2 regions of the Ligilactobacillus acidipiscis genome follow, and region 2 is predicted to be linked to the other one. Evidence: riboswitches for the same ligand, from Rfam matches in the RefSeq annotation. Region 2 holds a riboswitch; the other holds the start of a gene.
The links. A riboswitch is a leader RNA that binds a small molecule or an ion and turns the genes downstream of it on or off. The one in region 2 is predicted to bind FMN.
Positions count from the first base shown of each region.

Region 1: another riboswitch for FMN. It lies ahead of BQ5903_RS01310 (ECF transporter S component); the one in region 2 lies ahead of BQ5903_RS09340 (ECF transporter S component).

Region 1 is NZ_LT630287.1:277,407-287,627, reverse strand. It holds gene BQ5903_RS01320 (IS30 family transposase) at 1-232, shown strand, start outside; gene BQ5903_RS01315 (dihydroxyacetone kinase subunit DhaK) at 254-559, opposite strand; FMN riboswitch at 889-1,006, shown strand; gene BQ5903_RS01310 (ECF transporter S component) at 1,120-1,722, shown strand; gene BQ5903_RS01305 (hypothetical protein) at 2,360-2,710, opposite strand; gene BQ5903_RS01300 (TetR/AcrR family transcriptional regulator) at 2,712-3,086, opposite strand; gene BQ5903_RS01295 (type 1 glutamine amidotransferase domain-containing protein) at 3,295-3,807, opposite strand; partial or broken gene BQ5903_RS01290 (type 1 glutamine amidotransferase domain-containing protein) at 4,074-4,585, opposite strand; gene BQ5903_RS01285 (winged helix-turn-helix transcriptional regulator) at 4,712-5,113, shown strand; gene BQ5903_RS12620 (hypothetical protein) at 5,145-5,339, opposite strand; gene BQ5903_RS01275 (PAS domain-containing protein) at 5,827-6,498, shown strand; gene BQ5903_RS01270 (Cof-type HAD-IIB family hydrolase) at 7,007-7,813, opposite strand; gene BQ5903_RS01265 (magnesium transporter CorA family protein) at 7,835-8,764, opposite strand; gene BQ5903_RS01260 (IS256 family transposase) at 9,009-10,187, shown strand.
Region 2 is NZ_LT630287.1:1,990,587-2,000,807, reverse strand. It holds gene BQ5903_RS09345 (Xaa-Pro dipeptidyl-peptidase) at 1-1,588, opposite strand, end outside; FMN riboswitch at 2,325-2,451, shown strand; gene BQ5903_RS09340 (ECF transporter S component) at 2,568-3,161, shown strand; gene BQ5903_RS09335 (ISL3 family transposase) at 3,287-4,528, shown strand; gene BQ5903_RS09330 (VOC family protein) at 4,827-5,210, shown strand; gene BQ5903_RS09325 (APC family permease) at 5,279-6,676, opposite strand; gene BQ5903_RS09320 (guanylate kinase) at 6,920-7,537, shown strand; gene BQ5903_RS09315 (Fur family transcriptional regulator) at 7,669-8,097, shown strand; gene BQ5903_RS09310 (hypothetical protein) at 8,768-9,202, shown strand; gene BQ5903_RS09305 (IS982 family transposase) at 9,192-10,085, opposite strand.

The DNA.
Region 1 (10,221 bases), 890 kb from region 2:
TTATTTTGCCGAAGTTGGGGCTCCTAACCAGCGTGGCTTAAACGAAAATAACAATGGACTAATTAGACGAGATGGTCTCAACAAGAGCATGGATTTTCGCAATTTACCAAATGCTTTAGTTCAACAAGTCAGTAGCCGGCGTAATCATATTCCAAAAAAATCATTAAATTATAAAACACCAATTGAGGTATTCATGGAAAACATCACAGATAAACAGCTATGTTATTTCTAACTTAATTTGACATTTCAAGAATCAAAAAACTTGTTGCCGATCGGTGACTTGGCTGACAAAAGCAACAATCTCATCCGCAGTTGGCGGGGTAAACACTTCACCCATAATAGCTCCAGTTAACATTCCACTACCAACAAAACCCCAGTCAGCAGGCTCATGTCCGCTACCACCACCGGAAATCACTGGAATATTTTGATCATGAAAAGCGCGATCACTAAAACCACGGGTTTGCGCGCTTCTTTTTAATTGTGGATAAGCCTGCTCAATTCCAGCCATCATGTCAGTCAACAGGCTGTTTCGTTGGTTAATTATATTCATCATGTTCATTCCCATCTTTAGCTTTCGCAATCATTATAACGTAATATCTACCATTTTCTCAATTTAACCACAGTCGTAAAAGAACTTAGTTAACTTTGCAAAGTGTTTTATGTAGCGTAAAATAATTCAAAAAAGAGGCTATTTTATGCTGATTGGTCAATACTCCCTTACTCAAATTGTCAATGATATTTTTGCCATTATTTTATTTTTTATGTGTTTATTTCACTCACTACGTCAAAAAATTATCAAAATAAAACGTGCGGTGCTAGTTCGTACTAATTTCATTTTTTGGAATCGCTTGCTTTAATTAGAAAGTTATGCAATAATTATGATAAATAATCATTCTTCAGGGCAGGGTGTAATTCCCGACCGGCGGTAATAGTCCGCGAACCTCAGTGAGGTTGATTCAGTGTGATCCTGAAACCGACAGTATAGTCTGGATGGAAGAAGAATATTCATCTTGGAATTTGAAACGGGCATCTGTGTGCAGTTTTCTTTTCTGGTATGATTTTTCCGACCCTGCTGAATGTGCAAGGTTTTTTTATTTTATATAAAAGGGGAGATCGATCATGAAAAAGAAGCCTGCACATAAAGTTGTCTTGATCGCAATATTGGGAGCGATGGCATATCTACTGATGTTACTGGATTTTCCGTTACCTTTCATGCCGCCATTTTTGTCATTTGACCTCGCGCAAATTCCGGAGGTGATCGGGACCTTAATATTAGGTCCGATTTCCGGAATCACTATTGCTTTATTGAAGGAACTGTTGAAAATTTCTTTGACGGGCTCGGGGACAATGTTCACTGGCGAATTGATCAACTTTATTGTTAGCGTTAGTTTTATTTTACCTACTTGGTGGGTCTATCGGCAAAACAAAACGACTAACAATGCAGTATATGGCATGATGTTAGGAACAGTTGTCGCAACATTGATCGCATGTCTGGCAAATGTGTATTTTATCTTGCCACTGTATGCACAGGCTTTCAACTTGAAGATCAGTCAAATCGTTGCCATGTCACGGTCAGTTAATCCTTATATCAATAGTTTGCCACGTTTAGTTTTGCTTGGAATTGCGCCATTCAATTTATTGAGAAATGGACTAACAACAATAGTTTTAGGTTTATCTTTGAAACGATTGAAAAGTGGGTTAGGAAGAAAGATTCAAGGTTGATAAAAATTTTTTTAGTACGTAAGATGTTTATTGAGGTATTTTTAAGGGTCAAACTGAACTGACTTTGACAACTAAGCGTCAGAGATTTGTTGAAGCTTGCCTAGCTTTAGACATGGCTGATAGTTTTACGCCCAGACTACTATATAATTTGATACCAAAAAGGATAGGTCAAATTATTGGGCAGCTCTATATCCCATTTTTTGGCGTTAAACAAAATGTTGTCTTAAATCCACGAGATTTTGTTGGGGGATTTTAAAATGAAGTTAGCTACCTAACTTTAAATCAATAAAAATAAAAAGCAAGGATCCTGTAGGAAGTGGATATACTCCTTCTTAAGTAGACAAGCCAATATTATTAAAGCTTGTTTACTTAGGAGGGAGTTTTTGTAGGGGTTGAAAATGGTCTAGATATACCTTAGAGGAAAAGCTTTTCTACATTGGTTTGGTTCAAGACGGAACCGCAAACTTTCATTAAATAAAAAACCAATATGAAGTTAGGCACGACCAAGTAAATCTGTGGTCAATTATCAGCTTAAAGGGTTGCTGGTCTTAAACAAGCTACAAGTCATCGACAATACGCAAAAGGGCTCAAGCTATACAGCATAACAGTCGCACTTTAAAGAAACTACGTCGCACCATTAATTAATACTATTATTGATCCAATCGACGGCATCTTCTGGATCTTCAACACCTAAAACTAAACGTGTGAACTCTTCATTTTTCAACTGGATCACAACTGGTTTTCTACCTCTTTTGATATTAAAAAAACTCTTTTCGCTTGCCTTAGTAAAATTCCCGGCCCAGTATCCTGGAATAGAAGTTCCGGGCGCCTTAATTCCTTTATGTTCATTTAAGATTCCAGTATCAATTGAAGCACCAACAACATTTTGCAAAGAAACTTCTATTTTTCTCTTTAAAGAAGCAAATCTACTCATTCCTTGGGGCAATACTATTAACTTGTTATTTTCTATCTTCAATTTATTTTGCATATCAAATATTCGGCCCTTCCAGTCCACTATGCTTTAACAGTTCTGAACCAATTTTTTCTGCAACATTTTCATTTTGATGTTCTAGATACCAGGTTTGAACAATGTTATACACTTTCTGACTTCTAGAAGTTACTTCAAGCATCGCTACTATCAGAAGTCCCCATTTTAATTGTTCATTATCTCTTCTCAGACTTAACCTAAGAACAGAAATAAACATGCCTTGTTTACTGCCAAAAGTTGAGTATAAGCTTTCCCTCAACAGCCCTGTTTTATCTACAATATCTCCGATCGAGGTCCCATTATAGCCCTTTTCAATAAATAGATATCCGATCTGTAAAAGAATCTCATCAGTATTAAAAGTTTTTCTTTTTCCCATAAACATATTATATTTTTATTTGAACGATTGGTCAAATAAGCAGTAAAGAGACTCGAATTATTGAAAATGCCACTTAACCGATATATATTTTTTAAAGCTACGCAAAGTTTTGCGAGTTTACAGAAGCAAAAAGCAGCAACGCATTAATAATTCAATACGATGCTGCTTTCATTATTAAAGTAATTTAAACTAAATCATGACTAAGATCCTATGCTAAAGCCGCAGTGATCTCACGATTAAAGTCATCCAGATCGTCTGGTGTCCGACTTGTGATCAATTTGTGCTTTTCATCAACTACAACTGGTTCATCCAATACCTGCGCACCTGCATAGTATAAGTCAGGACGAACAGAAGTAAAGGCCGTTAATTTCAAAGCTGAAGCTAAACCAGATTGAACAAATAATTGCGGTCCATGGCAAATGGCAAATACATTCTTATTGCTTAATAAAAAGCCCTTAACAAAGTCAACAAAACGCTCATCAACACGCAATTGATCAGGTGAAAAGCCACCAGGGATCAACAAGGCATCGAAATCAGCAACGGAAACATCAGCAATACCCTTATCAGCGGTTAGTTCTAGACCATGCTTACCCACAATCTTACTACCAGCTTCATTTTCAATCACTGTGACATCATGTCCAGCAGCTTTCAAAGCATCAACAGGTGAAGTAAATTCAACATCTTCTACGTCATTAGTAACAATTACAGCAATTTTACTCATTATATGAACCCTTCCCTTCATGTAACATTTCTTTTCTATCTAGGAAAAACATACTATTTCTAGCACAATGTTGTTATAACATGGATAAGACGAATCACTCAAAAATTTTGCTTATTAAGTGTCAGTACAATGAGACCAATTTCTTGACCTTTGAAACATCTGACAAAACTGCCTGGCTTGTTGTCCCTGCGCGAAAATATGCGTTAATAAATGAAAACAGACTGCCGCAATTTAGCAACAGTCTGTTAGTTCATTGATTATTTAAATTATGCCAAAGCAGCAATGATCTCACGGTTAAAGTCAGCAAGGTCATCTGGTGTCCGACTGGTGATCAATTGATGTTTTTCATCGATCACAACTGGTTGGTCAAGCACTTGTGCACCTGCATAGAACAAATCAGGACGAATTGATTCGTAAGCAGTCAACTTCAAGGCTGAAGACAAACCTGTTTGTACGAATAATTGTGGTCCATGGCAAATGGCAAAAACATTCTTGTTACTTAACAAGAAGTCTTTAACAAAGTTAACGAAACGTTCGTCAACACGCAATTGGTCAGGTGAGAAACCACCAGGGATCAATAAAGCATCGAAATCAGCAACAGAAACATCGGCAATGCCCTTGTCAGCTGTCAATTCAAGACCATGCTTACCTGCAATTTTACTACCTGCTTCGTTCTCAATCACTGTGACATCTATCCAGCAGCCTTCAAGGCGTCAACAGGTGAAGTAAATTCAACATCTTCTACATCATTTGTTACAATTACAGCAACTTTACTCATTAAAAATACTTCCTTTCAACTTTATGTTAGTATATATATTAAACTTAGTTTCCATTTGATACAATAACGCACTTTAAAGTGCCCTAGGATGTTCTAGGTAAAATTAATTAGGAAAGTGATTTTATTATGACAGATGTAGTTCGTAAAGATGTCAAACAGCGCTTGGAAGACGGCGATTATAGCTGTGCTAAAGAATTGACCCTTTCAATGTTTAGCGGTAAATGGAAAATCGTTATTTTGTTCCATTTAGGAACCGACGGACCTTATCGCTTTAACCAGTTAATGCGTTTATTACCCAAGGCTTCTCATAAAGTTCTGACTAACCAATTACGAGAAATGGAAGAAGATCAGTTGATCTCCCGCAGGGTGGAATCTGACTCACAAGTTCGTGTTTTTTATGAGATCACTGACCTTGGCCGCACACTCATGCCGATCATCAATCAAATGTATCAGTGGGGGACTGATCGTATCGGGCAGCTTCAAGTGATTCCTAAATTTAATATTAATGAAGATGAAGCAAAACAATAAGCAAATATACGGTCAACATAGACAAGGAGGTTTAGTGATAAATGGAAGCCATTCTATTAGGCTTGATAATTGGTTTTGGCTTACCATTGCGAACCTCGATCAATTCAAACTTAGGAAAGAAAGTTAATTCCTCTTTTCTAGCATCGCTGATTTCTTTTACGAGCGGCACAATTTTTTTAGTAATTTTGTGAGTATAACCGTGCCACATTTTGTTCTTTCTTGGCATGCTTTAGTCCAACAACCGTGGTGGCTTTGGTTGGATACACTCTCAGCCAAAAAAGGTCCAAGGACACCAGATCATAGGCGTTATTGTTTATTAAGCAGAGTGACTTGTAGGTTAAATTTAGGTAAAAAACAGCATGAATTTTTCTGTAATTTAGAAATTTCATGCTGTTTTTGATTGCTGCACTCAAAATGAAGTGAAAATCACGCAAGGATCGTTCACAATATCTAAGCACACTATAGCGACACTGTCATTGAGGACTTTCACTGACTTTTAATAACCATTATTATATTTTTATATATCTTTATTTAAATATTATATATTCAAGTTGAATACTTCACAAGTAAGTGATATCATATAGCTGGAAAGAAGCTATAACGAGCTTACTTCTCCACTATATATTGTCAAAAGAACAACATGATGTAGGCATCTGCCAGTGCTCACTTTCTTCCGGTTTTTTGCGTCCAATTTTTTAAGGAGGACATTTAACATGACTGAAAATGACAAACAACACCCAGACTCACAACAAGAAGATCTTTTTTCAAAGCAAGACATCGATACGACCATTAAGGGACTCGAAAAAGCTTCAGATACCTGGATCGATCAAGCTGTTGAAAAAACTCAAGCTATCAGCGGAAACACATACATCAAATTAGATTGTGGTTTACTCACTGTGGATCAAATCAATTACTTTTTAAATTCAATGCCCTTCGAGCTGACTTTTGCAGATGATAACAATCAATTTTTATACTATAACAACATGAAGCCTACAGAAGAAATGCTAGCTGGCAGAAAATCGAGCCAAATCGGAAATGCCATTGCCTATTGTCATCCACCAAGAGCTAGAAAAGGAGCAGCAGCAGTGGTCCACATGCTGCGCACCGGTCAAAAGAAAAAATTTCGACTTGCTGTTCCCGGAAATGGACCAGATAAGTGTATACTTCATGATTATATAGCTATGCATGATGAAAAAGGCAGATATCGAGGTGTAAACGAACAAATTTACGATTTGATGCCAGATATTAAATGGTATTTAAAGCACACTGGTCAAAAATTAGTCGATGATCCAGATGCTGCCGCAGATACAGTTACAGGACCTTCTCAACACGAAGGAAAAGTTGAAAATCCAGATGTCACAACGGGTCCATCGCAACAAGAATAAAGCTACTTGCAAAATATATAACTCAGATTATTTTTTATGAAATTTTTTGCGTTAACTGACTTTTAGAACATAGAAAAACTACCACTTTGTTTGAGATTTAGTGGTAGTTTTTTTATGCAAGGACAGCTAGACAGTTTTCAATGCACTTGAAATCTTCTTCATCAACCTTTGATTATTATTAAGACGCGCATAGGCACGCGCATCGTTTAACAGCGTTATTATTTTTCTTTCGTGCCGTTTTAAGCAGAAAGGCCCTGTGCTTTTCAAAATAAGATACGTGCCAGGCAATAAGTGACGTGATTTCGCGCACAGACTTCGTAACCGTACTCTACTAACAACAAGTCACTGTCCGCATGATCTTTTATACTGCCAAAATAATCAGCAGTATAAAAGATCATGTTTAACACCCGCCAAACACTCTTTGCATCTAAAAAAGTTACATTTGTGTTCCCTGTTAAAATTCCTACAAATAGGCCCTAACTAAATGGACAGCGAAGCAGGTTAGCGTCTAAAGTTCAAAATATCTTTTAAGATAGACAGCTACCCCATCGGCATTATTGTCTAACGTTTCCGCATTCGCAGCCTCTTTGATCAACGGAACAGCATTCCCCATCGCTACACCGATACCAGCTGCCTGCAACATTTCCAAGTCATTTTCTTCGTCGCCAAAAGCCAGCAAATTATCTAACGTTTCGCCAAAATATGTCAATAATTGTCCTAATCCACGTACCTTATTAACACTAGCCGGCAAAAACTCCAACAATTCGCGACGGGAAGGAACAACATGGAAATTATCCTTAATATTTTGCGGCAAGCCAGCTCGTGTCTGCGAAACTGTTTCAGCTGGACCAGAGCTGACTACTTTGCCAAACGTTTGATCAGCTGGTAGATCAGCAAAATCAACATCTTCAAATGGGATCATCCCACTCATAAATGATTCGTAATCTGATTTGCCACATTCAATCAATGAATATACTTTATCGGGTCCTAAAACATCCAAGGGATAGTTGCGCTGTTTAGCATCCTGATAAAGCATTTCCACTTCTACCTTATTTAAGGTAGTTTGGTTCAAAATCTCTTGTGTTACATTATTTTGAACCAATCCACCGTTAAAAGTGATAGTAAAATCTTCAGGCTTTGTTAATTCTAATTGCTTGATCAAGTGCTGCACGGCTCCCAGCGGACGTCCGGTGCATAAAACCACCCGTTTGCCAGCTTCATGCAATTGTTTTAAAATTTTTTCATTTTTCGCTGAGATCTCTCTGTTAGAATTCAGCAACGTATTATCTAAATCTAGTGCGATAGTTGTAATCATATTTTTCTCACCCTTATTGTTTTATTTTGAATGATAATGGCGGTAGATCCACATCGTAAGAAAGATCAACGCTAAGGTCATAAATAGTGTAGTGACCCAAGCAAACTCGCCTTTAGCCCATGGCAAGTGCATATTCATGCCATAAAATCCTGAAATTATCGGAGGCACCGCCAAAATCAAGGACCAGACCGTCAAAAAACGCATTGTATCGTTCAAATTATTATTCAAAATATTATTATAAGTATTCGATAAACGATCAACTAAATCAGCTGCATCTTGAGTGATCTGCTGGCTTTGCTTGGTCTCAACTTCAACGTCACTTAAAAAAGCATGTTCTTTAGCGTTAAGTTGAAAATCATCATCATCTGAATTACTGCTTAATTCCATTTGCTGGATAGCCACCACGTTGTTATCTGTAGCAGTCGTTAAGTACACTAGCTGGTCGCTCAACTCTGCCAGGGCAGCAATCTGTTGATTGGTTGGATGCCGATGATAGTTAGCCAAGTTTTCTCGTTGACCATTGATCTCATCGATTTGATCAACATATTGGTCGTTGATCTTCCATAGCAGCCGTAACAATAAAGTAATCGGTGATGGCTGCTTGACCTTATTTTGCTTCAGCTTGTGCAACAAGTCTTCCAGTTCATTCATGACCCACTTAGCTTCTTTATTGACTACTGAGATCAAGAATTTTTCGGAAATGACAAAGCTCACAGGTAAAACCTTGAAACCACCGTTTTGTTTGTCTGAGACTGCGACCCGCCAGATCAGCAAGCCCATTTTTGTTTCTTCATTATAATCAAAACGTGAACGTTCTCTTTGGTCAAGGATATATGACCGGTATTTACGAGGTAACGCGAAATCCTGTTGTAATTTTTGTAAGTCTTGTTCATCTGGATCTGTTACATTGATCCAGCGTGAATCAACCCACAATTTTTCCTCTCGATACATGGATACACCCGCCTTTCCTACAGATAGTTTCATTATAGCAGTCTTTGTGTTGAGTACTAAGACATGTTGCTAATTTTAAATATCTACCCATTATTATTCAAATATGGTTAGCACTTTAGGCAAACTGTATCCGTGAATAGAGAGTATAAAATAGTTTGTGTAAATAAATAAAATCCTATTGAAAAGGGAATCCCTTCCCCGTATGATTAAATCGTCAAACCAAACCAAAACGGAGGGATTCCCCATGGAACAGTTTACCAAAGATTTAACCAAAACTCTATTATCAAATGGCGATGTTAAAGAACTTTTTCGCCAACAACTTGAAAAAGCTATTAATCAAATCTTACAAGCTGAGTTAACTTCGTTACTCGGTTATGATCCTTATGAACGTAATGGTTTTAAGGCTAACAATTATCGGAATGGTCAATACTTTCGGTTAATTGATTCCGAATATGGTAGGTTGAAAATTTCTGTGCCGCGTGACCGACAAGGCAAGTTTCATAATCATTTACTTCCAGCTTATTCTCGTCGTCAAGATGCTTTAGAAACTACAATTATTCAACTTTACTCTAAAGGTGTTACCACTCGTGAAATCGCTGATTTGATTGAGAAAATGTATGGTTCTTATTATTCAGCTACAACTGTTTCTAACATTACTGCTCAAGTAACTGAGCAGATTGAAGCTTTTCATCAACGAACCATTAAAGCAAACTATGTTTGCTTATTCTTAGATGCAACTTATTTACCTTTGCGTCGTGACACAGTTCAAAGAGAAGCGGTTTATATTGCCTTAGGAATTACACCCACTGGAATTAAGGAAGTTCTTGATTATCGCATTGCACCCAGTGAAAATGCTGAAGTCTGGTCGGAAATGGCAGCAGATCTTAAGCAGCGAGGGCTTAAACAGGTTCAATTAATTATTGCGGACGGAATGGTCGGACTTCAACCAGCGCTGTTACATGCTTTTCCTAAAGCAAAATTTCAAAGATGTTTAGTTCATGTTATGCGTAATATTAGTACACATGTCCGTTTAAAAGACCGTGAGGTCATTTTAAATGATTTCAAACAGCTTCATTCGGTAACTAATAAAACTGAAGCTCATAAAATGCTTGCCGATTTTTATAGTACTTGGGAAAAGCAATACACAAATCTGATTAGTCACATTAGGTCAATTGAAAAGGAATTATTAGCTTTTTTGGCTTTTCCAGCCGCAATACGCCCAACCATTTATTCAACAAATATTATAGAATCGCTAAATAAAAAGATTAAACGCAAGACTAAAGCAAAAGAACAGTTTCCCAATGAAAAATCATTAGACAATTTCATTGGAGTGCAAGTAATTAGTTACAACGAAAAGAACTTTAATCGAATTCATCGTGGATTCGGACAAGTTAAGGATACATTAGAATCACTTTTCGACTGAAAAGATTTAATTTTATGGAGAAAGGGCAATTCCT
Region 2 (10,221 bases):
AGGCATTGATATGGATGTGTTGGCCTTGATGCAAGATCAATTTTTTTGTAACAGGCAGTTTGGCTAAAGCACGGTAAAAATTGTAGACGTTGCGCGGCTTAACGTTCCAGTCGTTGACACCGTGCACCATGAGTACATCGCACTTGACATTTGCGACGTCTTTTAAATAATTACGCGCGTCCCAAAATGTGTTGTAGTCGCCAGTAGTGCGATCTTGTCCGCGGGTGATCTGTGCTAGTTGCTGATCAAAGAAAGGTTTGACCTTCAGATAATCGGCGCCGTCTAGTTGGCGGCTGAAACATTCTTCGGCCAAGACGTCGGCATCTTCGCCGGGAAAGCCGCCAGGCGCGATGACTAATCCATTATCGCGATAATAATCGTACCAGCTGGAAATAGCTGCTTCTGAAATAATTGTTTTTAATCCGGTAACGCCAGTCGTGGCCGCCGCCGTGGCTAGTGTTCCTAAGTATGAGCGGCCGGTCATAGCGACAGAACCGTTACACCACCAGGCTTTGATCTCAATGTTGTCGGTCTTATTTGTGAAGGCACGTCGATTGCCGGCTAGCCATTCGATAATAGCAATCGTCGAGGCAGTTTCTGCTGGACTGCCGCAGGTACGGACACCTTGTGAACCACGAGTGCCGATCCCAGCCGCGTAGACGATGGCAAATCCACGAGCAGCCAGATAATCGTTTAAAGTGTAGGAGAATTCTCGTCCAAATGTTTCCTCGGCTTGTTGGGTAGTGCCCTTTACTGGGCGTTCGGGCGGTAATTCTTCTGTGTCTTGCTGGTATTTAATGTCTTCATATTGGAGTTCATTTGGTTCTTTGCGTGTCAAAGGCTGGTCAACATTGTGCATCATTTTATCCCCAGCTTCGTCGTTGGTCCCTTGGTTATAAGGACTGGCTGTATAAACTGCTGGGACCTTTAACCCATTATTGGTGTCAGACGGTCGTAAGATCTCGGCTTTCAGCAGGTCACGTTTGCCATCATGATCAGTATCCAAGCTGGATTCGATGTAAACGACCTCTCTGATCAAATCATCAGTTGCAAAGACCGGTTGTGACTTGCCATTAAAAAGCAGCGGCTTTTGAGCGATGGGGAGGTCATATAATGGTAGAAAGTATCCTTGAGCAGCTAAAGCATCAAGTAAAATTTGGCCATTTTTGCCGCGAGTATTGAGCAGATCGTACCAAGCTCCGACTAGTTCTTCGATGTTGTTGAGTTTTTCATGATAGAGCAGGTTAAAATCCTTCATGGTTTGTAAGGGCTGGTCTACCTTGAAATCATCACCACAAGTAAAGCCGAGCAGCTGCAATCCGACTGTGTAAAATGAAGCTGCATCGACTGTCTTTTGGTCTATGTATTCCAAGACGTTTTGTGTCGGCGTCGCTAATAGGTTGCTGACCATCTCTTTTAAAGTGCTCTGACTTTGAGCTTGAGGGAAAGATTTATAAATAAACGACAGCCACAAGTCATTCAAGCTGGTTTGCGGCGTGACTAATTGGTCTAAAAAGCCGATGCCTTGGAGTTCGGAAACTTGGGTGCGGTAGGGCACTATCATGCGTGAGTACTGATTAAATTTCATACATTTCCCTTCTTTTCTAGATAATTATTGTTACCAGCAATTATAACTCAAGTCAGCGCTTTTAGCAGGACTATGTGCTAGGAAGACTATTATTATTTGGCAAATGAGACAGCAGACAGGACTAGTTCATAGGTAGGCAAATATTTTTATTTTGGCTGCGTGAACCGGCAAGTTCCGCCTGATCAACTTAGGCATCACGACAAGAAAAAACACTTGTCATTATGCCTAAGTCCATTAGTGGTCAGCTTTCGTCCGGTTATCTAGTCGGGCTCCGAAACTCAGACAATTTCCGCTTTGTGATCTTAGTCGGGCTACGTGAACCAAAAGTCTGCGCCTATCCAACTTTAACAACAAGTCGCAAAAAGCACGACTTATCGTTAAAGTCCGATAGTGCTCAACTTTCTCCCGGTTCACTTCGCCCTGTGTTTTAGTCGGGCTACGGCAAGCAAGAAGTTCCGTATATCCAACTTAAACAGCACAGTGCAAAAAGCGCACTCTACTGTTTAAGTCCGATATACTCGCTTCTTCCCGCTTGCCTTCGCTCTGTGATTTTAGTCGGGCTGCGCATGGTAGAAGCTTGCGCCTAACTAACTTTTACGCCACAATGCAAAAAGCGCATTATAGCGTGAAAGTCTGTTAGTGCTCGGCTTCTGGACGCCATGCTCCGCCCTGTGTTTAATTAAACGCTTGCACTTGTTCTTGGGTAATGCTAGAATAAGTTTAACAAATAAATACGGTTTGTCTTCAGGGCAGGGTGTAATTCCCGACCGGCGGTAATAGTCCGCGACCCTTATCTTTTTGATGAGGCTGACTTGGTGTGATCCCAAGACCGACAGTTAAAGTCTGGATGGAAGAAGATAGAGTGATTTGGAAAATACAAACTCGCTCTGTTACCCTGGAAAAAGGTAGCAGAGCTTTTTTATGTTGACAAATTGCCGTTGAAGATAAACCTCTAATTAATTTTAGGAGGGGTTTCATCATGAAGCATAGTTCAATGAAAAAGTGGGTCATCGCAGCAGGTTTGGCAGGAATTTCTTATATCTTAAGGTTTATTGCATTTCCGGTCATTCCGCTGGTACCTTACTTGAAGATTGAGTTTGCTGATGTGCCGATCCTCTTGGGCTTCTTTGCTCTAGGGGTTGGCGGCGGAATTGGGATCGACCTGATCCGCTCATTATTGTTTTTCATCGTCTCGGGGGTTTCTTTACCTAACTTGATCGATGTCTCAACGGAGTTTGTTTCAACTTTGGCAATTTGCTTGCCAGTGTACTTGATCTTGAAGGGTAAAGACGATCCGCGTGTTAAAGATTACTTATTAGCGGGTCTGGCTGGAACGTTAACTTTGACCGTTGTTCTGGCGATTGCCAATGTGGCGGTCATTATGCCGGCTTACGTTGCTTCGTTAGGAATGAAGTTGTCGTTGCCGATTAGCAAAATGGTCTTGTATGGTGTCATACCATTTAACCTGATCAAGGGTACAGCAGTCATCGGCGTCTTTGCAGTAGCATATGCTAAGATGCACGGCTGGTTGGCCAGCAAAGCAGCAACATTAAAAGCAGCACATTTATCATAAAAATTGGGTCTAAACTTTTTAGTGTTGATGAGCGTTCATCAGCACTATTTTTGTACAAAAAAGGACATCATTTGTCCTCATATGCTACGATTAAAGCGATAAAACCAAATCAAAGCGAGGTATAAATGATGTCCCAAACTGATTCTATCCTAAATTTACTCAATATCCAAGACCCAAATATCAAAATTTCAGCTTGTACTGATTTTTCACAGGCCGGAGTTCACGAAAAACTGCTTTCAGCTACGCTGACTTACCCCGTCGAACGCTGTGTTAATTGTGGTTCCACGAATCTTGTTCAGAATGGGACCCGTCTGACCAAGATGAAACTGCCCAGCCTAGGTGAACAACCGCTCCGCATGAACCTGCGCAAACAGCGTTATCTGTGCCGAACTTGCCACCATACTTTTAGCGCGCAGACGCAGCTCGCTCCGCCTCGGCACTCGATCACCCGCCAAGCAGTCCACGAAATCGCGACTTTAGCTAAGAACTCACTGCCAGTCAAGACGATCAGCCAGGCCGTGGGGATCTCAGCTTCCTCGGTTCAACGGATCTTGTATAAGGATCAGCGGGCTTTAGTAACGCCAAAAGAGCTGCCGACAGCTCTCAGCTTTGACGAATTTCGTTCAACTAAGAACTGCTTTTCTTTTATCTGCATTGACGCAAAAACACATGATTTGGTCGCCTTATTGCCAGATCGTCTCTCGCAGACGATCCGCGAGTATTTCACCAATACTTATACACTTTCTGAGCGTCAAAAAGTTCAACTGGTGACCATGGATCTGAATGCACAGTATCAGACTTTCGTCCGTCGTCTTTTTCCTAACGCACTGATCGTCTTTGACCGTTTCCATCTTGTTCAGTTAGCGGGTCGGGCACTTGACCATGAACGGATGCGTGTTTTAAAAGGAATCAACGACCACCACGACCGCAACTATAAAGTTTTAAAAAGCAACTGGCGCTTATTCCACTTAGCTGAAAATCAACTTGAGACCTCCCAGGTTAAATATTATCGGGGATTAAATGAATACACGACTGCCCAAAATGTGGTCGATCTGGGACTCAAGAATTTTCCACAGTTCGCAGAAAACTATCAGACCTATCAAACGATCTTAACCTTTATTCGCAACCGCGATCGGGCTACTTTACAACAATTAGTTATGAACTACCGTCCCAATGGTACTGAAATGGATACCGTCATGAGGACCATTCAAAAGAACTACTTAGGGATCAGGAACGCTTGTCTCTATGACTACTCTAATGGGCCGTTAGAGGGGATCAATCGCAAGATCAAAGAACTTAAACGTAGCTGTTACGGATTCAGTAACTTAAGGCATTTCTTTATCCGCATCAAATTGATCCATGCCTAAGATAAAAAATTTAGGTCAACACTGTGGGAGGCAGGTGCGGGCCCATTTCGCTACGCTTCGGACCCGCACCTGCCTCCCAACCCAAACACTTTAATCTAGCTATGGCAGTAAAAAAAGAACCCTACCATAAAGATAGAGTTCTATGGACCATCAACACTATTTGACAAAGTCCCTAAAAATTAGGCTTCCTGTCACATGCGGCAGGAAGTTTTTTGCGCCTTAAATAAAACCGTTTACGCAAACACCGATAAATTTGATATGCTATGATTAAGACACTTACCAAAAAAGGAGCAAGCAAATGAAAATTGAACACGTTGGTCTATTTGTAGTTGATCTGGAACGGACTGTTGAATTTTATGAGCAGTTTTTTCAAGCACAGCGTTCTGATAAGTACTACAATCCACGCACGACCTTTTCTTCATATTTCCTGACTTTTCCCAGTGGGGCCCGATTGGAAGTAGGGACTAGGGACGACCTTAATAAGACCCGCCAAGAAGGTTATCCATTAGGGTATATGCATCTGGCATTTTCTTTAGGCTCCAAGAGTGCGGTCGATGATCTGACTGAGCAGATCACGGCTGCCGGCTGCCAGCATTTGAGCGGTCCGCGGACTACGGGTGATGGCTATTATGAAAGTGTAGTGTGCGATCCGGAAGGCAACCAAATCGAATTGACCGTCTAAAAAAAGATGTCGTTGTTCTCTGTTTCAGAGATAACGACATCTTTTTTGTTTGTCAAACGTTTGATAAATTAGTCATCTTGCGCGAGTTTGCTATGTTTGAGACCATAACTGAAGTAGATGATGATCCCAATGATGAGCCACACAAGAAACATCAGCCATGTTTCACTAGAAAGCTGTGTCAGCATTACGATACATAAAATCACGGAAATGATCGGTAAAATGGGATAGAAGGGAACCTTGAATCCATTTGTATTCGGAATATCCTTGCGTTTGCGCAACGGGATGATGCCGGCAGAAACAAAAGTAAAGGCCATCAAAGTTCCGATATTGACTAAGTTAGTCAGTTGGTCAAGCGACAACATACTGCCAGTCAGGCTGATAATGATCGTGACTGCCAGCATACTGTGAGTCGGCATGTGAGTTTTCTCGCTGATCTGTCCCAAGAACTTAGGAAACAGACCATCACGACCGATCGAATAGATCAGACGTGAAGAGCTGTAGATCATTGAGATCATCATCGTAAACATTCCTAACATGGCACCAACCGAGATCACACCGGCGACCCAGTTTTGGTGGACCAGCTGCAAGGCAAAAGCAACTGGATTACCCACATCTAATTTAGTGTATTTGACCATTCCTGTTAGAACGACCGAAACTAAGATATATAGTAGCGTGCAGATCACCAAAGTCCCAATGATCCCACGGGGCATGTTCTTTTCAGGGTGTTTGACTTCGGCAGCAGCGGCTGACACGCAGTCAAATCCTAAGTACGCAAAAAAGACCAGTGAGGCGCCAGAAAAGACACCTTTAGCGCCAAAAGGAGCAAAAGGGCTCCAGTTGGCTGGTTTGATATAAAAAGCACCGACAATGAGGAACAAGATAATAATAGCAATCTTGATCACAACCATTAAATTATTGACTTTCATGGAAGTTGAGACTCCCTGTGAGAGCAACAAGAAAATTAACCAAACGATAGCAAAAGCTACGATATTAAAATATGTGCCATGCGCAGGATCGAATGGACCGTCCAGAGCCTGTGGAATATGTAATCCAAAACCTGCAATAAATGAATTAAAATATGAAGCAAATCCTGTAGAAACTGCGGCAACGGCCAGCATGTATTCTAGGATCAAAGACCAGCCTAAAAACCACCCGATCCCCTCACCGAAAATAACATTACCAAAAGAATAAGCACTCCCGGCAATTGGCAGGGCTGATGAAAACTCAGCGTAGCACATGGCAGCGGTCGAACAGACCACGGCTGCGATAACAAATGATAAAACGATGGCAGGACCGCTATGGACAGCTGCTACAGTCCCAGGCAAAATGAAGATCCCAGTACCGATCACTGCTCCTACGCCCATAGCGATCAGGTCGGATGAACCAAGAGGTTTTTCAAACCTTTGATCTTGATCCAGGTAACGTGAGAGGTTCTCTTTGCGGGTCACGCGTTCTTTTAAACTCATAACTATGCCTCCAAACAAAATTTAACAACCTGTCACGTAAATGAGATTTTCATTAATTTGTGTAGTTGCAAATTTGAAACTTGATATACATATGGTTATATCATAAAGTTTTGTAATATTAAAGAAAAATTAGAAAAATATTTTTGCGTTTAAATAATTTGAATTTAAAAAATGTCTAAATGACATCAGATGTCAGAAGTCTGCGTGACCAGCGATTTTTTTGATACACAGAAAATTGAGAGAATGATAGAATGTAGAAAAGCACAGGGGGAATTTGATATGAAACATGTGGTAGTGATCACCGGAGCACCTGGGACCGGCAAAACGACGGTGCGCAATTATTTGACAGAAAAATATGGCATGGAAAAGGTCTTGACCCATACGACCCGCATGAAACGTGTGGGTGAACAAGACGGCGTGGATTATTATTTTGAAACAGATGAAACATTTTTTCGCAATCATTTTCTAGAACACGTTGATTATGATGACAAAAAATATGGTTCTTCGCTTGAAGGTCTGCAACGTGCCTGGGAAGATAATGATTGGGCTGTGATCGTTTTAGATACAAAAGGAGCAATTTCGTATTTACGAAAGATGCCGGCAGAAACATTGGTGCTCTATTTAGAAACCTCTGACCAAAAAAAGCAAGCGCAACGCTTGGCGGAGCGTGGTGACAGAGTGGAGCTGATCAAAAAGCGTTTAGCAAGCCAAGAGGCTAAACGTGATCTCGAATTACCCCAAGAATTACACGCACATGCCCAGCTTTTATTAAATGATGACTGGGAACAAACTAAGCATTATTTGGATGCATGGCTGGTCAAGGTTGGTTGGAAGGTTGCTGCTTCCGACTTTCAGGATTAAAAATTGCTTGTTGCTAAAGAACAGTTACTGTGCTTTTTTGACTAAATGTAAAATCTGTCAGTTAACGTGGACAAATATTCGTGATACTATACCATAGTAGTAATGATTACTTTTTAAAGGACGTGAATGATTTGATTGCTGATGCAGTGCGGATCTTGAAAAAGAACAATTATAAATTAACCAAGCAGCGGCGCAGTCTGCTGGAGTACTTGAGTGATAATCAGCACGAATATTTGGAAGTCACACAAGTCGATAAACACATGCGCGAAATTTATCCAACAATGAGTTATAACACGGTTTACCGTAATCTCCGTGAATTCGAGCAAATTGGTATCATTGAGACTAAAAGTCAGGCTGGTGGTACGATCGTTAAGTATCAGTGCGATTTCAGCAATATGCACCACCACCATTTTATTTGCCGCAATTGTGGCGCGGTGTTTGAATTAGAAGAATGCCCGCTGGATTATTTTCAAGAACAGCTTCCCGGCTGTAAAATTGAAGGACATCGTTTCGAAATCTATGGGATCTGCGATAAATGTGTGGCTCAAGGTGTTTCCTAAGAGATGCAGTCAACTTTTTTATAAAATTGGTAAACACTTTTAAAATTGTCTAAGGAAACAGCTGTTTGTGTTTTTTATTGAAAAAATTATTCTATAATAAGAAAATAGGGTGGAGCAGGTTGGGCGAAATTAAGCCGCTTGTTTCCACTGTTTTAATAGTCGGGCTACGGCAAGCAAGAAGTTCCGTATATCCAACTTAAACAGCACAGTGAAAAAACTCACTCCGCTGTTTAAGCCTGATATACTCGCTTCTTTCTGCTGGCCTCAGCCCTGTGATCTAGTCGGGTTCCGAAACTCAGACAATTCCGCTTATCCAACTCAGACCTCACAGTGCCAGAAACGCACTATCAGGTCCGAGTTGGATAATGCTCGTTGTCTCCCGAGTTTCTCCACCCTGTGATCTAGTCAGGCTGCGTGAACCAAAAGCCTGCGCCTATCCAACTTTAACGACAAGTCGCAAAAAGCACGACTCATCGTTAAAGCCCGATAGTGCTCAACTTTTAAACGGTTCATTTCGCCCTGTGATTTTAGTCAGGCTGCACATGGCAGAAGCTTGCGCCTAACTAACTTTTATGCCTCAATGCAAAAAACGCATTATAGCGTAAAAGTCTGTTAGTGCTCATCTTCTGGGCGCCATGCTCCGCCCTGTTTATAAAAAGGAGGAAGAGAAGTGTCTAAAAGAACGGCACCATTTATTACACCGTTTGCTATATTTTCGGCGGTCCTTGCCCTCGGTGCAACTAACGTCGTTGTGAATATTGCTACTCATTCTTCAGAAGGTAAACCACGGACTTCTGTGGTTTCTAGTTCGTCATCTTTGTCTAGTAGTAGTTCGCTTCACTCAGACGAGTCCGCTTCTTCTATGAGTTCATCCAGTCAAGATGAAAGTTCTTCTTCGGAAAGTAGTTCTGCAGAAAGCTCATCTTCAACATCTCGTGCAAGTTCGTCATCTGAGGATAATCAAAACGATAACAGCAATAATAATAGCGACCAGAGTCAAAACGAATCCTCTGATAATAGTTCTAATGATGACAGCTCGGATACTAACAACGATAACAATACAGAAAATAACACTGATAATAGTACGCGTGGTGCTAGTTCGTAATAATTCTATTTTCTGTAAAATCAAAAAAGCCTAAATTATAAATAAAGACGGTCAATTCGATTTTTAACCAAAAGCCTACCACTGACCGCGTGAGGTTTTTTTCGATCCCATAATCTTCAACTAGGATCGAGAAACGGGATTCGATCGTGCGCCGGAGATCTTTCAAAGCCGGAACATTGTGCTGTTTGGCTCCTTTCATGTTTGAACGGTAAGGTGTCCAGAGCTCATAACCTAGCTCGCCAAAATCTTCTTGTAAGGGCTGTCCCACATAACCGACATCCGCTAAAACAAAGGGACACGGACAGCCTGCGATCAAAGTTGACGCCGCTTGGGTGTCATGTTTAGAGGCCTCGGTGACAGTGTAATTTAAGATATAACCGCTGAGCGAGGTCTCAAAATGAGTCTTAAACCCGTAAAAATACATGTCTTTGGTCGCATTGTAGCCTAGGTCAGCTATGCCGCGGAAAACCTTGGCCCGCTTATTTCTAACTTTTTGGCATAAAGGGTTAGGCAAACTATCAATGATCGCAAACTGTCCTGTTTGCGCATAGTCGCGAGTCAACCCCTGCCGCATGGCCATGACCACTGGGAGAAGACGTTGTGCTCGTCGGTTAAAACGGGAGCGCTCAATGTTCAATTGATGTGGGATGAAGGTCTGTGCCCAGGCAAAGAATTTACGCTGGGAGTGCATCTGTGTAATGACCTGTAAACACAGTAAGGCTAAGATCTGCACATCAGAAACACGAGAATTAGTGGTGTTACGGCGTTGCGAAATATAGCGCGGGCAGTATTTTTGATAAAGCTCAGCACAAAGAACTTTAAGTTGAGCTAAATTGACTTGTAAATTATGTCGTTTTTGTTTAAACTTTAAGTGGTCCAACAAGATCAGGTCTCCTTTGTTTAAGTCACTTAAGAGTCTAACCTTGTTGGGCTTTTTTTGTAAAATTTTGTACTAAATAGTTGAATGTTACGAACTAGCACCACGCGTATAATAGTACTAATACTGGCGACAATACTCG